DNA from 3 places in the Streptomyces kanasensis genome. Region 1 is predicted to be linked to each of the others. Evidence: riboswitches for the same ligand, from Rfam matches in the RefSeq annotation. Region 1 holds a riboswitch; each other region holds the start of a gene.
The links. Region 1 has a riboswitch for cyclic di-AMP ahead of ACF053_RS01680 (C40 family peptidase). Riboswitches for the same ligand answer to the same signal wherever they lie in the genome.

Region 1 (10,130 bases):
GCGCGGGCCGGTGCCCGGCGGCACGCAGGCGCACGGATGGGTGGCCGCGTCACGCAGGGTGACGCGGCCACCGCTCGGCCGAGGGGGTGTCCGGGCGGGCCGCGGCGGCGAGCCGCCCGCCGGTCAGCAGCTGCGACCCGAGGTCCGCGGGCACCGCCGCCGGGACGCCGACGAGCGCCGGATCGACGCCCCCCGTGAGCACGGCTCCGGCGGCCGGTCCGAGGCGCGGCGCGGCCGACGTGGCCGCGCTCCACGAGGACGACGCGGTCGAGGCGTGCCCGTCGGGGGAGCGGAGGGCGGGGGCCGGAAGGCGATCCGCCGGCTTTCGGAGGGGGTGCCCGCGGTCGCCTGCACTTCCCTCCGCCCCGCCGCGCCCGACGCTGGTGGGCGGGCCCCAGCCCCCACCTCCACCCCGCCCGCCGACGGCTCGGACGCCAGGGGGCGCGTCGTCGGCCGCCAAGCCGGCGGCAGTCGGCCGCGGGTCCCCGGCCGACCGGCGTTCCCCCGACCGCCACCGCCGGTCCCGACGCCCGGGGCACGCACCTCTCGGGGCCGGCGCCCGGCAGCGGCGCGGTACCGGGTGTGCGGCCGATCGGGTGGGCGCGCCCGGGCCCGGCCGCCGGGCGCGCGGGAGCGCGGGCCCGACGGGGCTACGCTCACCGGCGACTCGGGAGGTCACATGGTCGACGGGGTGATCGGGCGCGCCGCCCGTACCGGTGTGCTGGTTCTGGTGTGCGTCGGGGGAGCGGCCGCCTGCGGTTCGTCCTCCGAGCCGGGGGACCCGCCGGCGTCGCCGTCGAGCAGCCTCCTGCCCGCGTCGCCGACCGCCACGCCGCCGGGCACGCCGTCGTCGCCGTACGCGAGCCGAACCGGCCACTACCAGGTGCCCCAGGTCCCGCAACCGCCCACCGACCGGGGCGCGACGACGACGGACCCCGGGGTCGCGCCCACCCAGACGGTCGCCAGCCCCGACCCGAAGACCCCCGGGCCCAAGCCCCCGGGTCCCGAGAGTCCCGGCGTCGAAGTCCCGCCCGACGCCCCGTGAGCGGGGCCCCGGCGGAGCAACCCCTCGCCAAGGGCCGGGCGGGCGGCGGCGACACGTCGGGCACCGCGCTCGTCAAGGCCCTCGTGGCGCAGGCGTCGCTCGTCGCGGCCCTCATGTTCTACCTCGGCGCGATCTACACGGGACGCTTCTACGGGTACTTCCACCTGGGGCCCGCGTCCCTCGACTTCGCCTTCTCCCACCTGGCGCTGCAGAGCCTCCACCTGCTCCGCCTGGAGGTCCTGACCGTCGGCGCGGTCCTGGTGGTGGTCCTGTTGTTCGCGCGGGCCGGCGCTCGCGAGCGGCCGCCGGTCAGGGCCGCCGCGACGGTCCTCGCGTGGCTGGCGCGCCTCCACCTGGTGTTCGCGGTCGCCGGCCTGGTGCTGCTGGTCCTGTGGCAGCGGATCCAGCCCTACGGCTGGGTCGCGCCGCTCACTCTCGCCGTGGGCCTCCTGCTGGGGCAGAGCCCGACCGTGCGGGGCGGACGCCCGGAGGGCCTGTGGGGCAGGGCCGTACCGGTCTTCGCCGCGCTCCTCCTGTTGTTCTGGTCCCTCACGCTCGTGGCCGGGCACCTCGGCGAGCGGGACGCCCGGGACCGTGCGCGCACCGTGCGCCGGTGGCCCGCCGTCGTCGTCCTGAGCACCCAGCGGCTGGCCATCGCCTCACCGACGGTCACGTACGAGCAGCTCGGCGCCGACCTCCCGCACCGCCACCGCTACACGGGACTGCGCCTCCTCCTGGAACGCGCGGGCCGCTACTACGTCGTGCCCCTGGACTGGCAGCGCAGGACGGATCCGATCTACGTCCTGAAGGAGAGCGAGAACACCTGGATCGCCCTCATGCCGGGAGTACAGCCCTCACGCTGAACCCGGCCGCAGGCCGGAGGGAACCGTTCCGGGGCACGGAAGCGTACGGGGGCGCGCACGCCGGCGTTCCGGTACGGGGCGTTCCGGTACGGGGCGCCCCGATGCGACCGGCCCCGGGCCGCGTCCCGTGCCGGGGAGCGACGGACCGGCTGGAATCGAACGAGCTGTGGGGCGCACCTGGGTGACCGGTATTCACCCGTGCATCGAGACCCGGATCGCAGGCTGCGGCGGCACCGCGCGGACAGTCGTAATCGGAAGGGGTGATTCCGCCGTGAATCCCCCTGTTCACAGGGGGTTTCAGGCCATCTCGCCCTGCCCGGAAACACCCGGAATGTCAGGAAGGGGTGAGCGGTGAGGAGTCTCACAAAAAGCCGAATCTGTTCGAACTTTCGGCTCGACATGGGTCAAGATCCGTGACGACGACAAGCCCTCGCCGCCGTGGCGGGGCGGTCCGGGCGGACGCCGAGTCCTGCCGCTGCCCGGATGACTGAGTCGACGGTATGTGAATCGGCAGGAGTGGAGGACCCAGCAGTACGGGACGTGTGCACCACGGCCGTCCCTTGGGGTGAAGCCGCGTCAGCGGCCGGGCAACTTCGCCAGCCCGAACCCGACAGGTCATCCTTCGCAGGCGGATGACGAAGGGTTGCGCATGACCGCGCAGATGAATGTCCCGTCCGTGCTGTCCCGGACCGGTACGGTCTCGGCTCTCACCATCGCCGCAGTCTGCGGCTCGCTCCTGGCCCCCGGTGTCGCCCCGCAAGCGGAGGCCGCGGCTCCCGCGCCCGCCGTCAAGGCGCTCAACGTGGCGGCCTCGAAGAAGGGCTCCCCGTACAAGTACGGCGCCGTCGGCCCGAAGCGGTTCGACTGCTCCGGGCTCACGCTCTACGCCTACAAGCAGGCCGGCAAGACGCTGCCGCGCACCGCGCAGCAGCAGTACAACAAGACCCGGCACATCTCGGCCGCCGGCCGCCAGAAGGGCGACCTGGTGTTCTTCCACTCCGGTGGGCGGGTCTACCACGTCGGCATCTACGCCGGCAGCAACAAGATCTGGCACTCCCCGAAGGCCGGTTCGGTGGTGAAGCAGGAGCGGATCTGGTCCAAGGCGGTCTACTACGGCCGCGTGCGCTGACGGACACCGTCGGCGCGGGGTGCCGGGACGGCGACGCGTCCCGGCACCCTTGCCGTGCCGGCCGCGAGGGGGCCGTTCAGTCGAGGACGACGCAGGCGGCGGCCGGCAGCTCCAGGGCACCCGCCGGGTGTGGCGTCCCGGTCTCCGGGTCCACGTCGAACCACGTCACGTCGCCGGACCACTCGTTGGCCACGTACAGGCGGCGGCCCGGGGCGTCGAGCACCACGTCCCGCGGCCAGACGCCGCCGCAGCCCACGCTCCCCGTGACGCGGGGCTTCTCCGCGCCGTCCTCCAGGGAGAGCGTGAGCAGCCTGTCGCTGCCGCGCACCGCCACCCACAGGAAGCGCCCGTCCGCCGCGACGCCGACGACCGACGGGTGCAGCCGGCCGCCCTCCGGAGCCGGGTCGGTGTCCACGGCGACTTCCGCGAGCGGCTGCAGCACTCCTGACGCACCGTCCCACCGGCACACCGTCAGCTGCGGTGCCAGCTCGTGCAGGACGTAGACCACCTCGCCGTCCGGGTGGAAGGCGAGGTGTCGCGGCCCCGAACCCGCCCGCAGCGCCGCCTCGCCGTGCACCCGCAGCCCGCCGGTGTCCGGGTCGGGCGCGCAGACCCGCACGGAGTCCGTGCCCAGGTCCACACCGAGCACCCAGCGGCCGCCCGGGTCCCCGACGACCTGGTGGGCGTGCGGCGCCTCCTGCCGGTCCGGGTCCGGGCCGGAACCGTGGTGCGCGAGGACCACGGGCGGCCCGCCGACGGCGCCGTCGGGCGCGAGCGGCAGGCTGCTCACGCTTCCGGAGGCGTAGTTCGCGGTCAGCAGCCTGCCGCCGGCGAGCCCCAGGTGGGTCGGCCCGGCGCCGCCCACCCCGACCGGCGGGCCGAGCGGGGTGAGCCGCGGCCCGTCGGCCCGGAAGGCGGTCACCGCGCCCGGGTCCGTCTCGCTCACCGCGTACAGCACCCCGGCCCGCCGGTCGAGGGCGAGCCACGCCGGGTTCGGCGCGGTGGCGACCACCGCGACCGGGGTCAGCGCCCCGTCCCCGGGGTCCACGGCCGCGACGGTGATGCCGCGGCCACCTCCCGAGGTGTACGAACCGATGTACGCCCACCGCTCGGGTCCCGGCCCACCACCCGGCCCCGCACCTGGCGCGTCGTGTGCGCCCCCGCCCGGCGCGCCGCCGGTACCGCCCGCGTGTGCCGCCGCCGCGTCGTCGCCCACGGTGTCCCCTTTCCTCGCATGTCCTCGGGTGTCCTCGGGGTCCGGCTGTCCTCGGGCGTCCCCGCTGTCCTTGCCCGCGCCGCCCTGGCCGTCCTCGTGGCCGTCCGGAGCCCATCGTCACCGGGCGACGCGGTCGCCGCGCGCCGGAACCCTCTTCCGGGCGGTACGGGTACGGCGACCCGCGCGGGGTGCGGAGGTGGCACGGCCGGGGCGATGATGGACGTACCGGAGGACCCGCGCGGCCGCGAACGCCCACCCCCGGGGGGTGCAACGGAGCGCCGCCATGACCACGCACAAGGTCGGCCGTGACATCACCGTCCTCGGGGACTCGCTCCCCGTCCCCGGGATGGGCTTCCTCACCGTCAACGCCTTCGTCCTGCACGCCCGCGAGCCCGTGGTCGTCGACACCGGGCTCGGCCTCCCCGACCGTGACTTCCTCACCCGGCTCGGCTCCGTGATGGATCCGGTCGACGTGCGCTGGATCTGGCTCACCCACCCCGACCGCGACCACACCGGCGGGCTCTTCGACCTGCTGGAAGCCGCCCCCGACGCACGCGTCGTCACCACGTACATCGGCGCGGGCATCATGTCCACCGAGCGGCCCCTGCCCACGAGCAGGGTCTTCCTGCTGAACCCGGGACAGTCCCTCGACGTCGGCGACCGCACCCTGTACGCCTTCCGGCCGCCGCTCTTCGACAACCCGGCGACCGTCGGCTTCTACGACGACCGCTCCCGCACCTGCTTCAGCTCCGACTGCTTCGGCGGCCCCATGCCGACCTCCGAACTGGCCGACAGCGGGGACGCCGGGGTGCTGGACGCGGACGAGTTGGAGGGGGCGCAGCTGCTGTGGGCGACCGTCGACAGCCCGTGGGTGCACATCGTGGACCGCGACGGGTTCCTGGCCGGCCTCCGGCCGCTGCGCGAGATGGACCCGGAGACCGTGCTCTCCGTGCACCTGCCGCCCGCCGTCGGCATCACCGGGCGGATGCTGGACACCCTCGCGAAGGCGCCCGCGACCGACCCGTTCGTCGGGCCCGACCAGGAGGCGCTGGAGCGGATGCTCGCCGGCTTCGAGCCGGCGCGCCCCCGGGGCGGCGCGCCGGCGGCGTGAAACGGAGGACCGTCCGGCCCGTACGCGGGCGCGGGCGGTCGGGCGGCGCGGTCAGCCGGCCACGAGCTCCGGGTGGTGGCGACGGGCCACCTCCGGGTGGGCGCGCACCCATCCCTTCAGCTCGTTGCGGCCGTACTCGGCGTGCAGCGGGTTGGCGCCGTCCTGGGCGACGCCCGGCGCGTGCTCCAGGTAGGCGCCGGGAACCGTCTCGATCACCGCGTCCAGGCGGGGGTTGTAGAAGAACGGCACGGAGAACCGCTCCACCGCGCCGGGCGGGCTGACGACCCGGTGGTCCGTCGCCGAGAGGTACCCGTCGGTCGCTATCTCCAGCAGCTCGCCGAGGTTCACGACGAACGCGCCGGGCAGCGGCGGCACGTCCAGGTAGCCGTCGCCGGAGCGCACCTGCAGGCCGCCGACCTCGTCCTGGAGGAGAAGGGTCAGGAAACCGTAGTCCTTGTGCGCGCCGACGCCCTGGGCCGCCCCGGACGGCGCCGACCCGGGGTACCGGATGAGCTTCGTGTGCAGGTGCGGCCGGTCCGCGAACGCCCCGTCGAAGAAGTCCGCCGGCGCCCCCAGGGCGGTGAGCAGCTCGCGCAGCAGCCGGTGGGCCACCCCGGCGAGCCGGTCCTGCCAGGCGAGGACGGCCGTGCGCAGCTCCGGCAGCGCCGACGGCCACTGGTTGGGGCCCTCCAGCCAGAGGTACGCCGGGTCGTCCGGGCCCACGGGGACGGGCGGGCGCTCGGCGCCGACGTCCAGCTGGTCGCGCCAGTCGGAACGGCCCCCGGTGAGCTCGTGCCCGACGCGGGTGTAACCGCGGAAGTGGGGCGAGTTCAGATTGCTCAGCGCCAGCCTGTCGGCCTCCGGGAGGGCGAAGAACGCCCTGGTCAGTTCCAGCAGGCGGGCCGTCTCGCCGGAGGTGACGCCATGACCGGTGAGGTGGAGGAACCCGACGTCGCGGGCCGCGGCGAGCAGGTCGCGGTGGAACGCGTCCCGGGTCGCCGGGTCGTCCGCCGCGGACAGGTCGATGACGGGCAGCGAGCGGGTGGTGGCGGCAGTCATGGCCGGCATGGTGGCCTTCCGTTTCGAGTGTGACGAGGCCCCGCTTCCCGATGTTGGCGGGATCGCGGCGTACGGAAGGCGCCGGCGTGGGTGTGCCGGAGAGCGTGCGTCCGCTGCAGGACCGGTGGAGAGGTGGAGAGGGGGAAGTCAGTCCTGGCGCAGACAGCTCATGGTCGTGACGCGCACGTAGTCCACGTGGCGGCGCATCACGAGAAGAGTCACCCGCACAGCTTAGCGCGGGGTGTTCGGGACGGTGGGGAGACGTCCGCCACAACGGGGGGCGGTTCCGGCCCCCGTACCGCCGTGCGCGGCGGAGCCCGGCCCCGCCCGGGCGAGGGCCGGGACGGCCGGAAGACGGCGGAGAGGCGCACCGGACGGCACCGCGCGCCGGCGGGTGCCGCGCCGCGCACCGGGTGCGCCGCGCCGCACCGGACGGCGCCCGCTCACCGGACGGCACCGCCACCCCCGGGCGCCCCGCGCGCACGGCGCCGGCGGCGCGCCGCCGGGCGGGGCGGGAGGCGAGTGGGCAAGGCAGGCGGGACGGCGGGGCGGCGGACGGCGAGACGCCCCGCGACGGGGGTCGCGGGGCGTCTCGCCGTGCCGTCCGGAGCGGTGCCGGAGGGACGGGGTGCGGACCGGAGGGCCGGGCTCAGCCGATCCCGGGCACCAGGCCCAGGGCCGGTGCCACCGGGGCGACGACCTGGCGGAGCTGACCGAGCTCCTGGATCCCGCTGAGGCCGCCGAACTGCTCCGTGATCCGCGGCACCTGCGAGCGGTACTGGGGATCGATGCCGCTGACCGCGAGGTCGTCGACCTGGCTGAGCAGGGAGGGGCCCTGCGGGCCGGGGGCGGGCACGAGGGCCGCGTGCGCGGCCGGTGCGGCCAGGGCGGAGGCCCCGGCGGCGACGGCGAGGGCGGCGAGAACACGCTGGGTCTTGGTCATACCGGGATCAACGCCCCACCTCCGCCCAGGACACGGCCGGCCGGGCGTCGGCGGCCCGCGCGACGGCGGAACGCAGATGCTTCACCATTGCACCATGTGTTACGACCCCGTTACGCCTCGTTAACACGGGTGCATTTCGGGCTCCTAGCCTGGGGCCGTCACCGTCACCGACCGAGAGGACCCCTCCCATGAACGCCCAGACCCGGCGCACGGCACGGACCGCCCGGGCGGCTCGCGCGGCACGGACCACGGTCGGCGCGGGACTCGGCGCCCTGCTGGCCGGGGTGACCGTCCTGGCCCCGCCCGCCACGGCGGCCACCCCGACGGCCGCCGAGCGTGCCGCCTCCGAGCCCGTCGCGCCGTGCGTGACCCACTGGCAGAGCTGGCGCTACACGCAGGTCACCAACGACTGCGCCACGAGCCTCGACGTCAAGGTCGTCTACGAGGACGGCGCCGAGGGCCTCTGCCACCCCGCGCAGCCCGGGACCACCACCACGATCGGCGAGGGCTACACCGGCCGGCACGGCCACGTCGCGTACGTCGCCACCTGCTGAACGGCCCCGCGTACGGCGCCCCCGCCCGTCACCCGATGGGCCCCCGGCCCCGAGCCGGCGCGCGGCGGTGCGCCTAGCGTCGACACGACGGCCACCCACGGCCGTGTCGGAGGAGGCGCCCCATGGACCACCGCACCGCCGCGGCCCGCACCCCCGCGAGCCACAGCCCCGCGGCCCGCACCGCCACCGGCCGCACCCCGGCCGGGCGCAGCGCCACCGGCCGAACCGCCACCCGCCGGGCCAGGCGGGGCCCGGCGTGAGGGGCGGCGCCGGGGCCGTGCCGGTGAGTCCGCTGTACGGCCGGACCGCCGTCGTCACCGGAGCGGCGCGCGGCCTCGGCGCCGCCATCGCCCGCCTCCTGTCCGAGCGCGGGGCCCGGGTGGCGCTCCTCGGGCGGGAGAAGGAGACCCTCGCCCGGGTGCGGGTCCGGCTGCCGGGCGAGGCGTCCTGCTGGGAGGTCGACGTCACCGACGACGCCCGCATGGCGCGGGTCGCCGCGGAGGTCGCCGAGCGGTTCGGCCCCCCGTCGGTCGTCGTCGCGAACGCGGGCATCGCCGAGGGCGGCCCCTTCGCCGAGTCCGACCCGGCCGTCTGGCGGCGCGTCATCGAGGTGAACCTGATCGGCAGCGCCGCCACCGCACGCGCCCACCTCCCCGCCCTGTACGAGACCCGCGGCTACTTCCTCCAGGTCGCCTCCCTGGCGTCCATCGGCGCCGCGCCGATGATGAGCGCCTACTGCGCCTCCAAGGCCGGCGTCGAGTCCTTCGCCCACGCGCTGCGGGCCGAAGTGGCGCACCGCCGCGTCGGCGTCGGCATCGCCTACATCAACTGGACCGACACCGACATGATCCGCGACGTCGACGCGCACGCCGTCCTGCGCGAGCTGCGCGGTCACATGCCGCGCCCGGCCCGCAAGGTGTACCCCGTCGCCCACGTCGCCGGCCGGCTGGTCACCGCGATCGAACGGCGCCGCGCCGCCGTCTACGTGCCGTCCTGGCTGCGGGCCACCCAGCTCGTCCGCGCCGCCATGCCGCCCGTGGTCACGGCGCTGTCCCGCAGGGAACTGCCCCGCCTCGCCGCCCGGCAGCCGTTCGAGCCGACGGGCCTGCTCGGGCCGGGTGGCCGGGCCGACAGCGCGCACCCCCGCCCCACCGGCGACTGACCGGCCGGGGGACCCGCCTGTCGGCCATCCCGGTGAGCCGTACCCCGGCACCGGGCCGTACCGGGCAGGGATGAACGCATCCGTTCCCGTGCCGCACACGGAAGGACGGGGTGTGCAGGCGACGTCAGAGCGAAGGGGGTTGCGCATGCTCGGCATCCGGACGACCGCGCCCGGAGGCGACGGCCGGCCCGGCAGCGGCGGTGCGCGCGACGCGCCCCGCACGGCGCGCGACGCCACCGCGGCCGTCGAGGTGGTCCTCGCGGAACACCTGGGCGGGCGGCTGCGCGAGGCGCGCGAGGTGGACCCCGTCTACGCCCGGGACGTCGCCGGCCGTGTCGCCGCGTTCGTGCAGCGGGGCGGGAAGCGGCTGCGGACGGCGTTCCTGTGGTGCGGGTGGCGCGCCGCCGGGGGCACCGGCGACCCGGATGCCGTCCTGCGGACCGGTGCCGCCCTCGAACTGCTCCAGGCCTGCGCGCTGGTCCACGACGACGTGATGGACGGGTCGCCGGTGCGCCGCGGCGCCCCGTCCGTCCAGGCCGAGTACGCCCGGCTGCACGACACGGGCCGCATGCGGGGCACCCCGGGGGCCTTCTCGACCGCGGCCGCCGTACTCGCCGGTGACCTGGCCCTGGCCTGGGCGGACGACCTGCTGGCCGAGACCGCGCTCACCACCCCCCGCCCACGGCGGCTGCACGCCGAGTGGCGGGCCATGCGCGGCGAGATGGTCGCGGGGCAGTACCGCGACATCCACGCCCAGGCGACCGGCGCGTCCGGCATGGGGGAGGCGGTCGTCATCGCCGTGCTCAAGAGCGCCCTGTACACCGTCGAACGCCCCCTCGCCCTCGGCGGCACGCTGGCCGGCGCGGACGACACCGTCCTGGACGCGCTGCGCTCCGCCGGGCGGTGCGCCGGTCTCGCCTTCCAGCTCCGCGACGACCTCCTCGGCGCCTTCGGGGAGCCCGCGGTGACCGGCAAGCCCGCCGGCGAGGACCTGCGCGGCCGCAAGCTCACCTACCTCCTCGCCGTCACCGCGTCGCTCGCCGCGGCC
Region 2 (10,130 bases), on a different contig from region 1:
TGGGCTTCATGCGGCGGTACGACGCGGAGTACCTCGGGCTGAAGGCCCTGCTGGACGAGGGCGGGCTGGGACGTCCGCTGATGTTGCACCACCGGCACCGCAACGCCGCCTCGCCGCCCGGGTTCACCGACGCGATGCTCGTCGAGGACTCGGTGGTGCACGAGGTGGACGTGACCCGCTGGCTGCTGGGTCAGGAGGTCGCGGCGGTCACGGTGCTGCGCCCGAGGGCGTCGGGCAACGCCCCGGAGGGGCTCGCCGACCCGCAGTTCGTGGTGCTCGAGACGGACGGCGGCGCCCTGGCCGACGTGGAGGTCTACCTCAACTGCCGCTTCGGCTACCAGGTGCAGGCCGAGGCGGTGTGCGAGAGCGGCACGGCGCGGATCGGCGACGCGCACGGCATGCTCCTCACCACGGCGGGCCGCTGGGGCGGCCGGGTCGCGGCGGGGTTCGAGGAGCGGTTCGAGGACGCGTACGACCGCCAGGTGCGGGCCTGGGTGGACGCCACGCGGCGCGGTGAGGTCACCGGGCCGAGCTGCTGGGACGGGGGTACGCGGCGGCGGCCGTGTGCGAGGCGGGGGTGCGCGCGCAGGCCGGCGGGGGACGCGTGGAGGTGGCGCTCGCCGAACGCCCGGCCCTCTACGCCTGACGGGCAGCGGCGCCGGTGCGCTCCCGCCGGCGCGGCTGCCGGGGCGGGCACCGCGCCGCCGGACGGAGCAATGGGCGTGCGGCCGGGGCGGTGGCGCGCACAGTGGCCGGGACACCGTCTCCTCGAAGGGGGTCCCCATGCCTGGACGCATCCTGCTCGCCGCGCCGGCCCTGGCGTGCGCGCTCGCGGTGACCGCGGGTGCCGCCACGGCCGCCGTCGCGGCCGTCACCGACGCGGACGGCCGCGGCACGGGCGGGCGCGGCACGATCAGCGCCCACCCGGGCCCCCGCGGTACGGAGGTTCTCGGTACGAACCTCCCCGGTACGAACCTCCCCGGTACGGACGTCCCCGGTACGGACCTCCCGGGTACGGGTCTCCCCGGCCCGGACGGCACGGGTGCGGACGCCCCGGGCGCGGGCGGTCTCCTGTTCGGCGTGGGCAACGTCGTGCAGCGGCCGGAGCACCGGCCGGTGAACGACTGCGGCAACCAGGACGGCGGGGGCTGGTCCGCGGACGCTTCCGGCCTCACCGCGCCGCCGGATCCGGGGCAGGGCTCGGGGACCTGCCCCGGAGGGACGGTCAGTACGGCCCGTTGACGTTGTCGATGGAGCCGTACCGGTCGGCCGCGTAGTTGCACGCGGCGGTGATGTTGGCGACCGGGTGGTACGGGTCCAGCGGCGTGCCGGGCACGTGGTACGCGGTGAAGGTCGGGTCGATGACCTGGAGGAGGCCCTTGGAAGGCGTTCCGGCGGCCGCGTTGGAGTCCCAGTTGTTGATCGCGAGCGGATTTCCCGAGGATTCACGCATGATGTTCCGGTGAATTCCCTCGTAAGTGCCGGGAATTCCGTGCCGCGCCAGGACGTCCAGGGATTCCCTGATCCAGCCGTCGAGGTCGTCGGTGTACGTCTTCGCCTGCACGGGGGCCACGGCCGGGCGGGCCTGGGAGCGGTCGGCGCGGGCCGGCGCGGGGCGCTCGGCGGCCTTCGCGCCGAGCGTGAGCTTCATGCCGGGCCGGATGTGTGACGGGTCGTCACCGATGACCGGACGGTTGTCCTGGAACAGCTTCTTCCACCCGCCGGTGACCGCGTGGTCGGCGGCGATGCGGAAGAGGGTGTCGCCCGCGGCCACGGAGTACGTCGTGGGCTTGGCGGCGGTCACGGCGGCGGTCGGCGCGGCCGTGACCTGCGCCGGGGCGGCCAGCTGCGTCGTGGCGGGCGCCGCCGAAGCGGTCGTGGCGCCGACCAGGGGCAGGGCGAGAGCGGCTCCACCGGTGCTCGCGACGGCGAGGGTACGGGCGAGGCGGTTGTTCCTGGGACGGCGGTGCTTACCCTGTGCGGGCATGGGGGCGTTCCTCTCCGGCGCCTGCGAGGTGAGCTGTCGGGTTCGGACGGGAGATGTCCGGCGGTGGCCGCGGCCACCACTCCACCCCGAGCCGCTCCGGGAACCGGACCGGCGACTTACCTGGTTCCCCCGCTCCTGCCGTGCGTGAGTGGGTGCGGAGTCCGGAAGGCGGCAGGATTCGGCGTTCCCTCCGGAATGCGGTGACCGTAGACGACGGCGGTCGACGGGAACAAGGCCCGGAATTCCCACAGGTGATCAATTCCCAAGACCATTCCGCGTGAATTCCTTGACACCACAGGCCGTCCGGGAATGACGGGCGGTTCCCCGCGTGACCGACGTCACGGGACGCGCCGGCCGCGACCGGGCGACGCAATGCGCCCTCTACGGTGGCCAATTACCACTCACAACCCCAAAACACCCCAAGGGCCACTGACGGCGACGAACCGGACATGACCGCGCGTCGGAGCCGTTCGGGTGAGCGCGCCGCCCGGACGGGTCCGGGGACGCGCCGAGCGGTTGCGTCACCTCGACGAGCATTCAGGGTTAAATCGATCGGAAACGGCCAACAAAGGGATGGATAGTGCAAAAGACGGCATTTCTCATGGCTCACCGTCGGGTGTGGGCGACCTCGGCGGTGCTTCTGGGCCTCACCACGCTGGCGGCCACGACCACTCCCTCCGCGGCGGTGCCGGAATCCACCCGCGCCGCCGCGCCCGGATCGGCCCGCTCCGTCGTCGTCGACTGGGCGCGCACCACCGCGGAGACCGTCGACCAGAAGGGGAGCGCGTCCGAGGAGGTGCTCTGGCACGCCCTCGTCTCGGTCGCCGTCTACAACGCGGTCGTCGGCGTCGAGGGGCGCTACGAGCCCTACCGGTGGCGGGAGCGGGCACCCCGCCCCGCTTCGGCCGTCGCCGCGGCGGCGACCGCCGCCCACGACATCCTGCGTCACGCCTTCCCCCAGGCGGCGGGCAAGCTGGCGAAGGCCCACACCGCCTCCCTGGCGAAGGTGCCCGACGGGCCCGCGGAGGACGCGGGGGTGGCCTTCGGCCACCGGGCCGCCCGGCACGTCATCGACCTTCGCGCCGGTGACGGCTTCGGCACCAAGGTCGACTTCCCGCACGCGCCCGGCACCGGCGTCTGGCGCCCCACCCCGCCCGCGCACGAGCCCTTCGCCAGCGCGTGGCTGGGCCGGCTCCGCCCGCTGCTCATGGACCGGCCCGAGCAGTTCCGCCCGGGACCGCCTCCCGCGCTGACCTCCGCCCGCTACGCCGCCGAGCTCGAGGAGGTGAAGACCTTCGGCTCCAAGACCGGTTCACGGCGCACCCCGGCGCAGACCTCCACCGCGCTGTTCTTCACCAAGCTCGACCTCCAGGGGGCCCTGGCCGACCGGGCCGCCCGCCGGCGCCTCGACCTGGTGGACACCGCCCGCCTGTACGCCGCGGTCAACACCGTGCAGGCCGACACCGTCATCGCCGCCTGGGACGCGAAGCTCCGCTACGGCTCCTGGCGACCCGTCACCGCCCTCCACGAGGCGGCGAACGACGGCAACCCGCGCACCGAGCCCGCCCCCGGCTGGCAGCCGCTCCTCGAAACCCCCGCGCACCCCGACTACCTCAGCGGCCACGCCGCCACGGCCGGCGCTCTGACGCGGACGTTGACCCTGCTGTCCGGCAGCCCGCGGCTGGACCTGCGCATCACGTCGATCGTCGCGAAGGCCACCCGCACCTACACCCACGCCCGCGACTACGACCGGGACGCCATCGACGCCCGGGTGTGGGCGGGCATCCACACCCGCACGGCCGACGTGGTCGCCAACGCCACGGGCCGGCAGGTGGCGGCCTGGGCGCTGGGCCGGTACTTCCGGCCGGTGCGCGGCTGACGCGGCACGCCGACGCGCGGGTACGCCGGCGGAACGGGGTCCTCCCGTCCGCCGGCGTGCCCGCGCGCACAGTCGCACCGGGGACCGACCGGTACGCCGGCACGTCGAACGCGTCCCACGGGCGATCCGTGGCCCGAGGCGGGCGGAGCGGGGCGGCCTCGCTCCGGTCGTGGCACGTGGCCGCCCCGCTCCTGGCGCCCGCGATGACGCGGCCGCCGGCCCTCGTTCAGCTGCCGGTGGGGGTGACGCCGAACATCAGGGTGCGACGGGCGACGTCGTAGTGGACGGTTCCGGTGTTCGACAGCAGGTCCTGCAGGACGTCGGCGTCAGCGGCGTCCACGGTCAGCACCTCTTCCCAGGCACCCTCGTCCAGGACGAGCTGGAGGGTGAAGGTACCGGGGCCGGCGGGGTCGCCGGCGACCCAGCTGAACTGGTAGTGGCTGAGCTGGCGGACCTTGATGCTGTCGTCGGTGAGCGGTTGCTCGACCTTGGGCATGTGCTTCTCCTCGTGCGACGGGCGGTGCTCCCCGCGGGAGGGTTCGATGGGCGCCGGGGCGGCCGGTCTCGTCCTCTGCCTACGGGACGCTCGTGGTCAACGGTCGTCGCGCCGCCGGTCGGGCCCATCGGTCTCGATGTGCTCCTTGCGGACCTGGCCGCGGACTTCCTCTTCCTCGACGTGCTCTTCGGTCTCCAGGCGCACCCGCTCCACCGGGACGGCCTCGGTCTCGACGACGGGGCGCTCGGCGTGCAGCGTGACCTCGTGCTCGGCCTCGGTGATCTCCGGGCCGGACAGTGCGGCGTCGCGGTTGGCGTCGGTGATCGGCTCGCGTTCGACGCGGACCTCCTCGTGCCGCACGGGGACGGTCTTCTGGACCTCCTCCGTGACCACGTACTTGCGCAGGCGGGCACGGCCCACTTCCTGCCTCTCGGTGCCGACGTGCAGCCGCTCCTCGGAGCGGGTCATCGCGTCGTCAGCGCCGCGGTCCGTCGCGGCCGGCCTGGTCCGGCCTTCGGTGTCGGAGCGGGCCCAGCCTCCCTCACCGGACCGGTTGGCCTGCTCCCACGACTCGTCCCACGCGATGCCGTAGTGCTCGTACAGCCGGTGCTCCTCGTCCTCGGACAGGTGCCCGCCCGCGTCGACGTCCACGTTGGGCGCGTTCTTGACCTTGCTCTTGTCGTAGGGCACCTCCAGGTGGTCACCGACCACCGTGGCGTCCTTGACCGGCACGAAGGACTCACTGGTGCCGAACATTCCGGTCTTGACGCTGACCCACTCCGGGCGGCCGGTGGCGTCGTCGAGGAAGACGTGCCTGGCTTCGCCGATCTTGCTCCCGTCGGGGTCGTAGACGGGATGGTCGAGCACGCTCGGGATCTGCTCTCGGGTGATCATGTGAACCCTCCTGCTTCCTCATCGGGGCTTCCCCGTCCGGCTCACCGATCTCGACGGGACGAAACATCCCCTAGCGCACAAAAACGGCATTACCGCCGTCGGCACCGGCCTCCCTGCTCGTCGCGGCCCCGCTGGACGGCGACGGGCAGGGGGGTCGGTGCCGGCGAGGCAGGCAGGGGGCCGGTGCCGGTGGGGCCGGGGGCCGGCCCCTGGTCCCACCGGGCCGTATCCCGCTACCTGAGGTGCGCGGCGAGCGGGAGGTTCTGCCGGCGCACGTCACCGGCGACGAGCCTGGCCACCCGCTGGGCGCCGTGGGTGTCGAAGTGGGTGCGGTCGTCGCAGAAGAAGGCCCCTACGGGTCCCGATCCGTAGTCGCCGTCGTGGGGGCAGAAGCGCAGGCTGTTGTAGAGCGAGACGCTCAGCGTCTGCAGGTCGACGACCGGCGCCCGGGCGGCGGTCCCCGCGGCGTACGTCTGCTCGACGAAGCCGCGGTTCCTGGTCGCCGTGCTGCCGGAGCAGGTGAGGGCGGCGACGGGGGTGAGCAGCACCGGGTGAGCGCCCCGGGCGAGGGCGGCCTTCGCCATCATCGTCATCAGCTGCTGGTAGCGGACCGGGCCGACGTGCCGCGGGCAGGCGGAGGAGGAGTCGTTGATGCCGAACTGGATGAACAGGTAGTCACCGGCCTTCATCCCGGTGCTCGCGTTCAGCATCGCCTGCCATCGGGCGGAGTACGTCGGGGAGGTGATGACGCACTCGCCGTCGGAGCCCTTCGTGCCGCTCACGTTCGACTCGTACAGCCAGGTCTGGATGCTGCGGCCGCCCACCGCCTGGTTCCTGACGGTCACGCCGCTGTCGAACAGGGCGCCGAACTGGCTGCCCCAGCCGACGGGGCAACGGCCGTTGGGGTTGGCCATGGTGGAGTCACCGGCCAACCAGACGGTGACCGGCTGCGCCGCGGCCCGTGCGGCCGGGGCCGCCGCGCCGGAGGCGCCGGCGCAGTTCGCCGCGGTGCCGTCGGCCGCCGAGGCGGCGCGGACGCCGAGGCCGGACAGGGCGATGACCAGCACGGCGGTGAGGAGCGTCCGCACCGGTGACCTCCGCGGCGTCCACCGCTTCGGCGTTCTCCACGAGACCGGCGGGCTCGGGGGGTTCGGTTCGCTCGGCGCGTCCGGTGGGTTCCGTTCGCCGGTCGCGCTCGGTGCGGTCTCCACCGCGTTCCCTTCCCTCGGGTTGTTCTCCATCGGGGGTTCCCTTCCGGGTCGTCGGGATGTGTTCGGCGGCCGGTCAGCGCAGGTACGCGGCCAGGGGCAGGTTCTGCTCCCGGACGCCCTGGAGCACCAGCTCTCCGATGCGGGTCGCGCCGTGCTGCGAGAAGTGGGTGTTGTCGGTGACGCCGTCGGCGGAGGAGCGGAGGTAGAGCTGTGCGGAGGCGGTCGGGCCCAGGGATTCGACGAGCGCCTTGCTGCGGGCGGTCAGATCGATCACCGGCACGTTCCGCGCCGCGCCGAGCGCCCGCATCTCGCCGGGCAGGTTCACGCCGGCGCCGTTGACGTGGAGCGCCGTGGGGGTGAGCCGGTCGCCGTCGAACAGCCGCCGGACCGGTGGCGTGACCAGGACCGGAACGCCACCCTTGGCCCGGACCTGGGTGATCATGGTCGCGAGGTTGTTCCGGAAGGCGGACGCGCCGGTCTGCTTGTCGTTGTGGCCGAACTGGATGAGGACCGGGTCGTTCGCCCTGACCCTCGACAGCAGCGCCGGGAAGAGCGCCGCGTTACCCAGGAGGCTGCCCGAACTCTCGCCCGAATCCGCGTGGTTGGCGATGACGGCGCCGGGGCGCACCGCGGCCGTGACCATCTGGCCCCAACCGGTGTACGGAGCGGTCGGCTGGTCGCACACGGTGGAGTCGCCGGCCAGGTGGGCGACCAACGGCCGGGTCGCCGGTTTCACCGAGACGGCCGAGACCTGCGGGGCGGGCCCGGTGAAGCGGATGTCCAGACCGGGGTTCCCGGTACCGCCCTGACCGGTCGGCTGCCCCTCCGGCTGCCGCACGTCGACCGTGAACGCGTACGTGGCGACGGCACCGGCCGCCGTTCCCGTCGCCGGGAGCATCAGCCGTCGCGCCTCCACCCACGTCTCGGTCCGTCCGGCGGTGACGCCGCCGAGGGAGACCGTCACGTCGTAACTGCCCGGGGGGACGGCGTAGTGGCAGGTGATCGGGGCGGTGCCGGAGCAGCCGGCCGGGAGGGCCCGTGACGCGGCGGTACCGGCGTGCGCCGCTCCCGCCCCCGCGAGCGTCGCGAGGGTCAGGAGACCGGCTGCCGCCGACCGGGCCGGGTTCCCGCCCCGGCGACGTGGTGTCATGGCTATGACAAACATGGATCCTCTTTTCGGTCGGATGGATGTCAGAGGGGTGTGCGAGGGCGGGGCGGGGGGCCGACGATCCGGCGCTCAGGCCTGGGTGAAGCCGTTCATGATGACGGTGGGGCGCTTGGTGGCGGAGTCCCAGGCGCCCATGGCGTAGCCGGTGAAGGGGGACATGCACTCCGGCTCCCAGTAGAAGATGCCCTGCCCCCCGTTGGCCTTCAGTTCCTTGATGTAGGCGACGAGTGCCGCCTGCGTGGAGGAGGCCCTGTCCACCCGCCCGCCGAACTCGCTCTGCAGAAAAGGCTTGCCGTAGGCCGCGGAGATCCTCCGCATGTTCGCCACGATGCCGGGGGCGTACTCGGCACTGCCGTAGGAGGAGAACACCGACATGTCCCACTTCCCGCCGTTGGCGGCGAAACGGCTGAAGAACGTCGTCATCACGTCGTACTTCTGCGGCTGGGCCAGGTGGATGCAGACGGTCGTATGCGGAGAGACCGCCTTGACCTGGGCGTACGCCGCATTGAGCAGGCCCGTCATCTGCGCCGGCTGGGAGACGCTGCCGACGGGGCGGCAGATCCCGCTGTTGATCTCGTTGCCGATCTGCACCCAGGTCGGGAGGACGTCGTCGGCCTTCATGACGCCCATGGTCCGCTGCACGTAGCCGCTCATCGCGGCGACCATCTGCTGGTAGGTCATGTCCTTCCAGGCGGCGGGCGGGTTCTGCACCCCGACGGAGTTCCAGGTGTCGCCGAACATGTAGTCCAGCATGATCGCCATTCCGGCGGCCTTGACCCGCTTGGCGAAGGCGGCGACCTCGTCGATGCCGCAGTGCCCGTTGGCCGGGTCGCTCGACGGGTTCACGAACGTGCGCAACCGCACCGCCGTGATGCCGTACCCCTTGAGGATGGCCAGCAGGTCCTGCTGCTGCCCGCTCGCGTTGCGCCAGGAGTGACCGTGCGCCTCCATCTGCGGCGCCCAGCTGATGTCGACGCCCTTGACGAAGCCGGCGGCGGCGTGGGCAGGTGCTTCGAGTTCGGCGAGCGCGGCCGCCGTGGCGATGGCCCCGGCGGTCGCGGTGGTGGCCTTGAGCAGCGTGCGGCGGCTGATCCGCCCGTGTCCGGGTGCGGGGGTCGGGGACATGCTCGCTCCTTCTCGTCCGCCCGCCGCACGTGGGACGTCGCGGCGGGCGGCACGGTTCGTCGTGCAGGGGAAGCGCTGCCGGGGGCTGGTGCGGGTGAGCGAGGCGGTCGGTGACGGGCCCGGCGGCGGAGGAGTCAGGACGGGCGATGGTCGGTGGTCCACGCATGGGCACGGCGCGGTCCCGGCGCGCGGGAGAGGCGGGACGACCCTCCGTCGACCCGCGGTGCCGCCCGTGTTCCGCCCATCCGGTCGGCACCAGTGGTGCGCAGGGGGCGCCACCCCGCTGTGATCGTGCACAGAGGTGAGGGACCGGGAGGGACGAATGAGCTTCAGGTGCCTCAGGCAGCTTCCCGATCGGGCACCCGACTGTCAACCAGTAGTCAACATCCGCCGACGCGCCCGCAGTGCTCGTGCGACCGACGAGAGGACACCTCCGTCGGCGGCCGCCCACGGCGGATTCGATTCTCCACCCTGGTCAGGGGCACCGGAGAGCGGAGTTCGACCGGTGGACCCCTCGGACCGCCGACCCCCGGAGTTCCCGCGAGAACGAACAGGCTCGAACAGCGAAGGACGCCGGAAGGCTTGACGCCCCCTCGGCGCCTTCCTACGCTCCCGGCGCATGGGAGCGTTCCCACGGCCCGCCCAGTAGGTCGTCCTCCCCGGGCGCTCCCGTCCCCCACTCCCGGAGGTCATCGTGACCGACGCACCCTGGCGCCCCCGCGCCGCGATCCGACCGTGGCGGCTCCGCGGGCGTTCGGGCGGCCGGCTGATCGGCGGCATCGCGGCCGCCACCGCGCTGGCCGTCTCCGCCCTCACCGCCGTCCCCCCGGCCGCGCAGGCCGCGACCGCCCGTCAGGTCGAACGCCTCGACCGGGGGCTGACCAGCACCCACACCGGCAGCGGCAACCTGGTGTCGTGGCGGTGGCTGGCCACCGACCCGGACAACGTGACGTTCAACGTCTACCGCGGCACCACCCGGCTCAACTCCACGCCCCTCGGCACGTCGACCAACTACTTCGACGCCGGCGCCCCCGCGTCGGCCGACTACACGGTGCGCGCCGTGGTGAACGGGGCCGAGCAGGCGCCCTCCGAGCACGCGCTCCAGTTCCGGTCCGGGTACCTGAACGTGCCGATCTCCCCGCCGGCGGGCGGTACGACCCCCGACGGGGTGGCGTACACGTACGAGGCCAACGACGCCAGTACCGGCGACCTCGACGGCGACGGTCGGCTCGACCTGGTCCTGAAGTGGCAGCCGACCAACGCCAAGGACAACGCCCACTCGGGCCACACCGGCAACACCGTGATCGACGGCATCAGGCTCGACGGTACCCGCCTGTGGCGCATCGACCTGGGCCGCAACATCCGCTCGG
Region 3 (10,130 bases), on a different contig from region 1:
GACCAGCGAGACGGCGGGCCGCAACAGGCGCCGCGTCAGCGGGTTGTTCAGGAGAGGGGGCATGCGGGGCAAGCTACGCCCCGGCGGCACCCGCGCGGGTCACGTCCCGGTGGTGCACGGGTGAAGTCTCGGTGGCGCGCCGGTGACCCGCACGCCGGAGGCGCACGACCAGCCCGGGAAGCGCCGCCACCGTGACCGCCCCGACCGCCCCGGCCCCCGTGACCGCCCCGGCCGCCGCCCCGGCCCCCGTGACCGCCCCGGCCGCCGCGTGGGCCCGCGGCCCCGGCCGCCGCGAACACCGCGACCGCTCCGACCGCCGCGCCGGCGGGACGACGCACGTCACCGTCGCCCCGCCGGACGCCTCCGCGGCGACCAAGCCCCAGGCACGCGCCCACCGGCCCGCCCCGTACCGCCACCCCGCGATCCGGGGCGCGGCGGGCACCGCCACCCCGCGCGCGCCGGGCGGCAGGACGGCGCACACCCCGCCGCCGTCGACGCCGAGGTCCACCGCGCCGCCCGCCCGCAGCCGGGCCACGGCCGCGGCGGGCCGGTGTCTGCCTCCACGCTGCGCGGATCCTCGGGGACGCCCCGCCGAACGGCGTCGACACGCCCCGGTACGTCACCCTGCTGGTGGCGGTCACCGCACGCGCCGGGGGTGCGGATGGTCATGCCGGGCGGGATCGGGGAGTATGTGGGCCGTATCCACCACGAGGTGAAGCGGCGCCCGCACTTCCCGGTGCAGGTGACCACCACGGCGCCGCGCACCCGACCGTCCCCGGGGGAGTCCACCCGCAGATGACCGGCGTCAGCGGCCAGATCGTCAGGTTCGCCCTGGTGGGCGTGGTGAACACCGCCACCTACTACGGCTTCTACCTGCTGTTCCTGACGCTCGGCCTGCCCTACGTCGGGGCGCACGTCGCGGCGTTCCTGCTCTCGATGACCGGCTCGTTCTTCCTGAACAGCCACTTCACCTACCGCACCCGGCCCACCTGGCGGAAGTTCCTGCTCTTCCCGCTCACCAACGCGGCGAACTTCGTGATCACGACCGCCGGGGTCTACCTGCTGGTGGACGTGGCCGGGCTGTCCAGCCGGTACGCGCCCCTGCTCGCCGCGGCGGCCGCCATCCCCGTCACGTTCGTCCTGTCCCGGACGATCATGCTGCGGCCCGAGACCCCGCGCGACCGTGACTCGTTGGCAGAAGTGGCTCCGAAGTAGTGGCCCGGGCCACGGCCACTGCATACCATCGATCACCGCAAGGTCGTTGACACTGACGTACGACCCACGCCGGGAGGCCCCTTTGCACCGCCGCCGTCGCACCGCGCTCTCCTTGTCCGCCGCCCTGGTCGTCGCGGCGCCCCTCCTGACGGCCTGCGGCGGTGACGCCCACCCCGGCGCGGCGGCCGTGGTCGGCGGGGACCGGATCGAGACCTCCGCCCTCCAGGCCCAGGTGCGGGAGGTCCGCACGGCGCAGGAGGCGTCCCCCCAGGCCGACCAGCTGATCCGGGCCACCGGCGACCTCAGCCGCGAGAAGCTCAACGGCATGATCTTCGACCGGGTCGTGGAGCAGGTCGCCGCCGACGCCGGGATCACGGTCAGCCGCAAGGAGGTCCAGGAGACCCGGCGTGCCGCCGCCCGCCAGTACGGCGGGGACGCGCAGCTCGCCGCGATGCTGCTCCAGCAGCAGGGCATCGCCCCCGACGAGATCGACGCCGTCGTCCGCCGCAACGTCCTGATGAACAAGATCGCCGACCGGCACGGCGCCTCGAACACCCCGGAGGGCCAGAAGAAGCTCACCGACCTGTTCACGGCCGCGTCGAAGTCCCTCGACATCGACGTGAACCCCCGGTACGGCACCTGGGACGACGCGAAGATCCAGCTCGGCCGCTACCAGGCCCCCTGGCTCCGCCAGGTCACCCGGGACCAGGGGGCGGCTCCGGAGGGCCTGTAGGTTCGAGGGGTGAACGCTGAGCACGCAGACACCCCCGCCACCGGCCGCGTCGTCCTCCTCACCACCAGCCACCGGGTCGCCCCCGGCGTGCTGTCCTGGCCCGCCTGGCAGGCGCTGCGCTCCGCCGACCGCGTGCTCTGCCCCGACGACCGCCACCCGCAGCTGCCGTACCTGCGCGAGGCGGGCGTCGAGGTCGCCGTCGCCGCGCCTACCGCGCAGGAGCTGGTCGAGGCGTGCGCCGGGGGCCGCACGGTGGTCGTCCTGGCCGCCGGCGAGGGCGACCGGGCGCTGACCGACGGCCTGGCCCGCCTCGCCGGCTCCGGCCGCGTCGCCATGCCGGACCTGGAGCTGCTGCCCGGCTCGTACGACCTGCCCGGCGCGCGCCTCCTCGACCTGGTCGAGGTGATGGACCGCATCCGCCGCGCCTGCCCCTGGTCGTCCCGGCAGACCCACCGCGGCCTCGCCAAGTACGCCATCGAGGAGGCGTACGAGCTGGTCGAGGCGATCGAGGACGGCGACCGCGAGGAGCTGCGCGAGGAGCTGGGCGACGTCCTCCTCCAGGTGGTCTTCCACGCCCGCATCGCGGAGGAGGACGAGGACGGGCCGTTCTCCGTCGACGACGTGGCGGGCACCCTCGTCGAGAAGCTCGTCCACCGCCACCCCCACGTCTTCGGCGACGCCACCGCGGACACCCCGGAGGAGGTCAAGGAGCACTGGCTCCGCACGAAGGCCGTCGAGAAGCAGCGGACCTCCGTGACCGACGGGGTACCGCTCGGCCAGCCGGGCCTCGCCCTCGCGTCGAAGCTCGCCGGCCGGGTGCGCACCGCCGGTCTGGACGTCCCGACGCCGACCGGTCCCGGCATCGGCTACGAACTCCTCGCCATGGCGGTGCGGGCCGAGGCCGAGGGGGTCGACCCGGAGGCCGCGCTGCGGGCCGCGGCCCGTACCTACCGGGACGCCATCCGCGCGGCGGAGGCCCGGCCGGCTGGGTAACGTGGCCCACCGGGCGTACGGGGCGGGCGAGTCGGGGGAGGGCGCGTGATGGCGTACGGGGAGAGGCTCACGGCCGCCGACGTCACCGCCCTGCTGGGGATCATGCGCGGCGCCGCGTGGCCCCGGGTCAGGGCGAGACTGACGGAGGACGACCTGGGGGACGCGGGCGGACTCGTGCTCATCGAGCAGGAGCTGCGTTCGGGCACGGACGACCGGATCGTCCGCGCCGGGCTGGAGCACTGGCTGCGCCACGCCGCCAAGCGGGACCCCCGCGCCCCGCGGCGGATCCGCGCCCTCGTCGAGGAGTGCGGCGGCGGTGCCGGCGACCGCGGCCCGGCCGACCCGCACGCCCCGTCGGACCCCTCGGGCCCGCACGACCCGTCCGACCCGCACGCCCCGCTGGGCCCGCACGCCCCGGGCGCATCCGGCCCCACCGGCCCCGCACCCACCGGGTCCGGGCCCGGGCCCGGACCCGGCGGTACCGCGCACGACGTGCGCAACACCGTCTCCGGCGGCACCGCCGCCACCGTCATCCAGGCCGGCACCATCGGCGCCCTGCACTACGGCCCGCCGCCCGCCCCCGACCCGGCGGTCTGGCTCGACGCGGCCACGGCCGACCCGCTCGCCCTCGGCGCCCGGCACGACGGCCCGTACGTCGAGCGGGACGCCGACACCGAACTGGACCGGCTCCTCACCGGGCCGGCGGGGCAGGGCGGCCTCGTGCTCGTCACGGGCGAACCCCTGTCCGGCAAGACCACCACGGCCTGGGCCGCCCTGCGCCGCGTCCTGCCCGACCGGCGGGTCTGCGTGCCCCCGGCCGGTAGCGACCTGCGGGACCTGCCCGAGCGGATGGCCGCCCGCGGCGGGCGGTGCGTCCTGTGGCTGGACGACCTCGAACGCCACCTCGGGCCGCACGGGTTGGACGCCCCGCTCCTCGCCCGGCTGACCGCCCGGGGCGTGCCGGTGCTCGCGACCATGTCCGACGCCGCGTACGACGAGCACCGCTTCGGCGCCCCGGGCCCCGCGCGGGTCCTCAGCCGGGCGCGGACGGTGGAGCTGGGCGCCGAGTGGAGCCTCGCCGAGACCGGCAGGCTCGTCGCCCGGGACGACGGGCGGCTGGAGACGGCGCTGTACTGGTGCGAGGGCCGGGCCGTCACCGCCTACCTGGCGGTCGGCCCCGACCTGTGGGAGGAGTGGCGGCGCGCGGAGCGCCCCACGCGCCACCCGCGCGGCCACCTGCTGGTGCGCGCCGCGATCGACCTGGCACGGTGCGGACTGCACCACCCGGTCCCCCCGGAGCTGCTGCGGGCGGCGTACCGGCACCACGCGCCCGACGACGCGGGCGACCTGGACGACGTCCTCGCCTGGGCGGCCCGCCCCCGCCTCGGCGTGGCCGGACTGCTCGTCGAGGAGGACGACGGATGGCGGGCGTACGGTTCCCTGGTCGCCGACGCGCTCGCGGACGACGGCTTCCCCCCGGTGCCGGACGCGGTGTGGGACCTGGCCCTGGCGCACGACCACGAGGCCGTGGCGCAGGCGGCCGGCCGGCACTACCGGGCGCGCGCCGAGGCGGGGGACGCCGTGGCGATGCACCGCCTCGCGCGGCTGACCGGCTCGGTGGAATGGCTGCGGAACGCCGCCGCCGCCGGGCACGGTCCCGCCGCGGCCGAACTGGGCCGCTTCCTCGCCGACCGGGGCGAACTCCGCGCGGCCGAGCCGTACCTCCAGCAGGCCGCCGAGGCGGGCGACGCCACCGCGGCGACCCGGCTGGGCCTGCTGCTCGTGGACCGGGCACACCGCTGGTTGAACGAGGGAGCGGCCGGCGGCGACCCCGAGGCGGCGCACCGGCTGGGCGACCTGCTGTTCGCCGAGGGCGACGACGCACGGGCCCTCGACCGCTACAGCGAAGCGCTCGTCGCGGGTCGCACCTCCGTCGCGGGGAGCCTCGGGGCGCTCCACCGCTACCGGGGCGAGGAGCTGCTCGCGCAGCTGTGGCTGCGCCGGGCCGCCGACGCGCTGGACACCGCCCGGCCGGTCGAGCGCGCCCCGGACCGGTTCCGCAGCCGGAACGCCACCGAGCTGTTCCTCCACGAGTGCGTCGCCCAGGGGCTCGGCGCGGCCGCGACGCACCTCGGCGTCATGTGCGAGCAGGAGCACGACCGCCCCGGGGCCGTCGACTGGTACACGCGCGGCCACGAGCTCGGCGACGCCTACGGCGCCTACCGGATGGCCCGCCTGCTGGCCGAGTACGAGCCGGAGGAGGCCGCCGCCTGGATGCGGAAGGCCGCCGACGCCGGGCACCCGGGTGCCGTGCGGGCCCTCGACGAGGGGCCGGATACCGTCGGGGGGTGAACGCTCCCCACGACCCCGCCGTCCCCCCCGAGCTCTTCACCTGGGAGTTCGCCACCGATCCGTACCCGGCGTACGCCTGGCTGCGGGAGCACGCACCCGTGCACCGGACGCGGCTGCCGAGCGGGGTGGAGGCGTGGCTGGTCACCCGGTACGCCGACGCCCGGCAGGCCCTCGCCGACCAGCGGCTCAGCAAGAACCCGGCGCACCACGCCGAGCCGGCGCACGCCAAGGGCAAGACGGGCATCCCCGGCGAGCGCAAGGCCGAGCTGATGACGCACCTGCTCAACATCGACCCGCCGGACCACACGCGGCTGCGCCGGCTCGTGTCGAAGGCGTTCACCCCGCGCCGGGTCGCGGAGTTCGCGCCCCGCGTGCAGGAGCTGACGGACCGGCTGATCGACGGTTTCGCCGCGAAGGGCGAGGCCGACCTCATCCACGACTTCGCCTTCCCGCTCCCCATCCACGCCATCTGCGACATGCTCGGGGTGCCCGCCGAGGACCAGGACGACTTCCGGGACTGGGCCGGGCAGATGATCCGGCACGGCGGCGGGCCGCGCGGCGGGGTGGCGCGGGCCGTGAAGCGGATGCGGGCCTACCTCGTCGACCTGATCCACCGCAAGCGGGAGGGGTTGGGGCGGGGCGGGGACGACGACCTGATCTCCGGGCTCATCCGGGCCTCCGACCACGGCGAGCACCTCACCGAGAACGAGGCCGCCGCGATGGCCTTCATCCTGCTGTTCGCCGGTTTCGAGACCACGGTCAACCTCATCGGGAACGGCACGTACGCCCTGCTCCGCGACGACGTGCAGCGCACCCGCCTCCAGCGGTCGCTGGCCGCCGGGGAACACGGACTGCTGGAGACCGGCGTCGAGGAACTGCTGCGGTACGACGGGCCCGTGGAGCTCGCCACCTGGCGCTTCGCGACCGAGCCGCTGACCCTCGGCGGGCAGCGCGTCGAGGTGGGCGAGCCGGTCCTGGTCGTCCTGGCGGCCGCCGACCGGGACCCCGAGCGGTTCGACCGGCCGGACACCCTGGACCTCGCGCGGAGCGACAACCAGCACCTCGGCTACGGGCACGGCATCCACTACTGCCTGGGCGCGCCGCTCGCCCGGCTGGAGGGGCAGACGGCGCTCGCCACGCTGCTGACGCGCCTGCCCGACCTGCGCCTCGCCGTCCCCCCGGAGGAGTTGCGCTGGCGCGGCGGACTCATCATGCGGGGACTGCGCACGCTGCCGGTGGAGTTCACCCCCGAAGCAAGCTGACACTCCGTCATGACTGTGATCTTCGCGTAATCTCCCCTGCATCGACTTGTGACTGGCGTTCGAATGCCGCTACGTTCACCGTCACCTCAGCAGTCACGCGAAAGGTTGAACGCATGCGCTCCGGGAACGGACGACACCGTCGACCCCGTCAGGCCCCCGCCCTCGTCGTCGCCGCGGGGGTGACCGGATCCGCGATCGCCCTGCCGTTGCTCGGCGCGGGCACCGCGTCCGCGGCCGACGCCGAGACCTGGAACCGGGTCGCCGAGTGCGAGACCGGCGGCATGTGGAGCGCCGACCTCGGCAACGGCTACTACGGCGGCCTCCAGTTCTCCCAGGAGACCTGGCAGGCGTACGGCGGCACGGCCTACGCGCCCCGCGCCGACCTCGCCAGCCGCGCCCAGCAGATCGCCGTCGCGGAGAAGGTCTTCGCCGCGCAGGGCGCCGCCGCCTGGCAGACCTGTGCCCCCATCGCCGGCCTGACCGTCGGCGGCGGCTCCACCACGGAGACCGACCCCGGCACCTCGCCCGCCCCGTCGGCGAGCGCCGAGGAGCCCGAGGCGTCCGCCGAGCCCGCCCCCGACGCCGGCACGCCCTCCACGGCGGACCGGCCCGCGACCGGCACCGAGGCCGCCACCGGCTCCGGCGCGCCCGGCTCGGGTGAGACCGGCTCCGGTGAGACCGGCGCCCCCGCGGGTTCCGGCGCCACCGCGTCGCCGACCGCGCCGGCGGCGACGCCGACCGCCCCGGGCGGGTCCACCGCCGAGCCGTCCCCGACGGCCCCCGGCGAGGCCCCCGTCGACGGCGGGGTCCCGACCCCCGCGTCCGGCACCGGCAAGCACCGCGGCGAGCCGGCCAAGGAGGAGGGCGCGGCCGGTCCGACGGCCCCGGTCCCCGGTGACGGCTCCGTCGACGCCGGCGCCGCGGTCGAAGGGCGCGGAACGGGTACGCCCACCTCGCGGGGTGACGCCACGGCACGTACCGCCGACGGTCTCGCGGCCGACGGCACGTACACGGTCCGGCCCGGCGACAACCTCTGGGCCATCGCGGACGCGCACGAGGTGCCCGGCGGCTGGACGGCCCTCTACGACGCCAACCGCGAGGCCGTCGGCACCGACCCGGACCTCATCGTCCCTGGCCAGAGCCTCGATCTCGCCCCGTCCGAGGGGTAGTTACGGGCTGAATGTCCGTTTCTCGGAAGTGAGACAAGAGTCTCTTCACCCCAACTGGTGCGTCGCCGCCGCCCGGTCCGTCCGTTTCGGCCCCTACCTGCGCAAACACCCGTAAGGGACAGGCAAGTAGGGGCAGATTGACCCGGATGTCCCCCTTTGAACTTCGGGGCGGTCTGTGATTACCGTCGAGACCAGCTCGCCACCGCGGGCCCCGTCCGACCGGTAACGCCGAATCCTGCCGCCGGCGACGGGAACAGTCGACGCTTCCAGCGCCGTGGGCAGGAGCGGGGGACCCAAGGTAAGCGCCGGGGCCGGGCCGTCCGAGGACGGCCGGGACCGGCTAGGGGTGAAGCCGTGCGCCACCCAGCGCACGGCCGGGCACTCACCAGGCCCGAACCCGACAGCTCACCTCGTAGGCGTCGGTGAGGAGACACAACCATGCTTTCTTCCGGCAAGCGCAAGCACCGCCGCCCGTCCAAGGCCGTCCGTTTCGCCGCCTTCGCCGGCATCACGGGTGCCGCCGTCGCCGCCCCGCTGCTCGGCGCCACGACCGCGAACGCCGCCACCGCCGCCGAGTGGGACCGCGTCGCGCAGTGCGAGTCCGGCGGCGACTGGTCGATCAACACCGGCAACGGCTACTACGGCGGCCTGCAGTTCTCCGCCTCCACCTGGGCGGCCTACGGCGGCACCGCGTACGCCCAGACCGCCGACAAGGCCTCCAAGTCGCAGCAGATAGCCGTGGCCGAGAAGGTCCTCGCCGGCCAGGGCAAGGGCGCGTGGCCGAGCTGCGGCGTCGGCCTGTCCGGTGCCGCGTACGACGGCGCCGCCGCCGAGCGCACCGCCGAGGAGCCCACCACGCGCAGCGAGCAGCGCACCGCGCCGAAGGCCGCGACGCCCAAGGCCGCCCCGAAGTCCTCCGGCACCGTCACCACCCCGACCGGTGCGAAGGTCGAGAAGGGCGACGGCGAGTACCGCGTCAAGGCCGGCGACACGCTCGGCTCCATCGCCACGGCCGAGAAGGTCACGGGCGGCTGGAAGAAGCTGTTCGACCTGAACCGGGACATCGTCTCCGACGCCGACCTGATCTACCCGGGCCAGCAGCTCCACCTGAGCTGACCCCCTCCCGCGGCGACCGGCCCCGGCCCGACGCGCCCTCCACCCGGGGGTGGGTCGGACCGGGGCCCTCCGTCGTCACGACTCCCGTACGAAACGGGGCGAACCGGGCCAGGACGGATGAGTGTCGACCCGCTCAGCGTGATTACTCATCAGTAGGGACGCTGTCAGTTCGTCCCGACTCATGGGTGGTTGTGCCCTTTTTCGTCCCAGGAGGCGGGCGGTCGCGGGCACCGGCCCCGGAGCCGGTTAGGCTCTTGCCGCAAGGGTGAAGCCCCTGCACTCCACGCGTCACATCCCAGAAGGAGATGCTCGTGCCGTCCATCGACGTCGTCGTAGCCCGGGAAATCCTGGACTCCCGAGGCAACCCCACGGTCGAGGTCGAGGTCGGCCTCGACGACGGCAGCACCGGCCGTGCTGCCGTCCCCTCCGGTGCCTCCACCGGTGCGTTCGAGGCCCTCGAGCTCCGCGACGGTGACAAGGACCGCTACCTCGGCAAGGGTGTCGAGAAGGCGGTGCTCGCCGTCATCGAGCAGATCGGACCGGAGCTCGTCGGCTACGACGCCACCGAGCAGCGCCTCATCGACCAGGCGATGTTCGACCTGGACGCCACCCCGGACAAGTCCTCCCTCGGCGCCAACGCCATCCTCGGCGTCTCCCTCGCCGTGGCGCACGCCGCCTCCGAGGCCTCCGACCTCCCGCTCTTCCGCTACCTGGGCGGCCCGAACGCGCACCTGCTGCCGGTGCCGATGATGAACATCCTGAACGGCGGCTCGCACGCCGACTCCAACGTGGACATCCAGGAGTTCATGATCGCGCCGATCGGCGCGGAGTCCTTCTCCGAGGCCCTGCGCTGGGGCACCGAGGTCTACCACACCCTCAAGAAGGTGCTGAAGGAGAAGGGCCTGTCCACCGGCCTCGGCGACGAGGGCGGCTTCGCCCCGAACCTGGAGTCGAACCGCGCCGCGCTCGACCTCATCCTGGAGGCGATCAAGCAGGCCGGCTACACCCCGGGCCGCGACATCGCGCTCGCCCTGGACGTCGCCGCGTCCGAGTTCCACAAGGACGGCGCCTACGCCTTCGAGGGCAAGTCCCGCACGGCCGCCGAGATGACCGAGTACTACGCCGAGCTCGTCGAGGCGTACCCGCTTGTCTCCATCGAGGACCCGCTGTTCGAGGACGACTGGGACGGCTGGAAGACCATCACCGAGAAGCTCGGCACGAAGGTCCAGCTCGTCGGTGACGACCTGTTCGTCACCAACCCCGAGCGCCTCGCCCGCGGCATCGAGGAGG

Region 2: another riboswitch for cyclic di-AMP. It lies ahead of ACF053_RS22695 (transglycosylase SLT domain-containing protein); the one in region 1 lies ahead of ACF053_RS01680 (C40 family peptidase).
Region 3: another riboswitch for cyclic di-AMP. It lies ahead of ACF053_RS16145 (transglycosylase family protein); the one in region 1 lies ahead of ACF053_RS01680 (C40 family peptidase).

The regions. Positions count from the first base shown of each region.
Region 1 covers NZ_JBIBSF010000001.1:392,003-402,132, reverse strand. Annotated here, with positions in the region: gene ACF053_RS01690 (hypothetical protein) at 680-1,045, shown strand; gene ACF053_RS01685 (hypothetical protein) at 1,042-1,908, shown strand; cyclic di-AMP (ydaO/yuaA leader) riboswitch at 2,392-2,554, shown strand; gene ACF053_RS01680 (C40 family peptidase) at 2,558-3,037, shown strand; gene ACF053_RS01675 (lactonase family protein) at 3,114-4,133, opposite strand; gene ACF053_RS01670 (MBL fold metallo-hydrolase) at 4,537-5,364, shown strand; gene ACF053_RS01665 (isopenicillin N synthase family dioxygenase) at 5,416-6,423, opposite strand; gene ACF053_RS01660 (hypothetical protein) at 7,073-7,366, opposite strand; gene ACF053_RS01655 (alpha-amylase) at 7,555-7,920, shown strand; gene ACF053_RS01650 (hypothetical protein) at 8,043-8,180, shown strand; gene ACF053_RS01645 (SDR family oxidoreductase) at 8,198-9,082, shown strand; gene ACF053_RS01640 (polyprenyl synthetase family protein) at 9,228-10,130, shown strand, end outside.
Region 2 covers NZ_JBIBSF010000009.1:214,693-224,822, forward strand. Annotated here, with positions in the region: partial or broken gene ACF053_RS22685 (Gfo/Idh/MocA family protein) at 1-646, shown strand, start outside; gene ACF053_RS22690 (hypothetical protein) at 784-1,242, shown strand; gene ACF053_RS22695 (transglycosylase SLT domain-containing protein) at 1,226-1,987, opposite strand; cyclic di-AMP (ydaO/yuaA leader) riboswitch at 1,993-2,148, opposite strand; gene ACF053_RS22700 (vanadium-dependent haloperoxidase) at 2,589-3,866, shown strand; gene ACF053_RS22705 (hypothetical protein) at 4,093-4,362, opposite strand; gene ACF053_RS22710 (DUF2382 domain-containing protein) at 4,459-5,256, opposite strand; gene ACF053_RS22715 (SGNH/GDSL hydrolase family protein) at 5,490-6,344, opposite strand; gene ACF053_RS22720 (rhamnogalacturonan acetylesterase) at 6,541-7,617, opposite strand; gene ACF053_RS22725 (glycosyl hydrolase 53 family protein) at 7,705-8,760, opposite strand; gene ACF053_RS22730 (rhamnogalacturonan lyase) at 9,530-10,130, shown strand, end outside.
Region 3 covers NZ_JBIBSF010000005.1:479,462-489,591, forward strand. Annotated here, with positions in the region: gene ACF053_RS16110 (hypothetical protein) at 1-63, opposite strand, end outside; gene ACF053_RS16115 (GtrA family protein) at 796-1,215, shown strand; gene ACF053_RS16120 (SurA N-terminal domain-containing protein) at 1,298-1,948, shown strand; gene ACF053_RS16125 (nucleoside triphosphate pyrophosphohydrolase) at 1,958-2,941, shown strand; gene ACF053_RS16130 (hypothetical protein) at 2,990-5,293, shown strand; gene ACF053_RS16135 (cytochrome P450 family protein) at 5,290-6,555, shown strand; gene ACF053_RS16140 (transglycosylase family protein) at 6,669-7,724, shown strand; cyclic di-AMP (ydaO/yuaA leader) riboswitch at 7,985-8,158, shown strand; gene ACF053_RS16145 (transglycosylase family protein) at 8,163-8,840, shown strand; gene eno (phosphopyruvate hydratase) at 9,152-10,130, shown strand, end outside.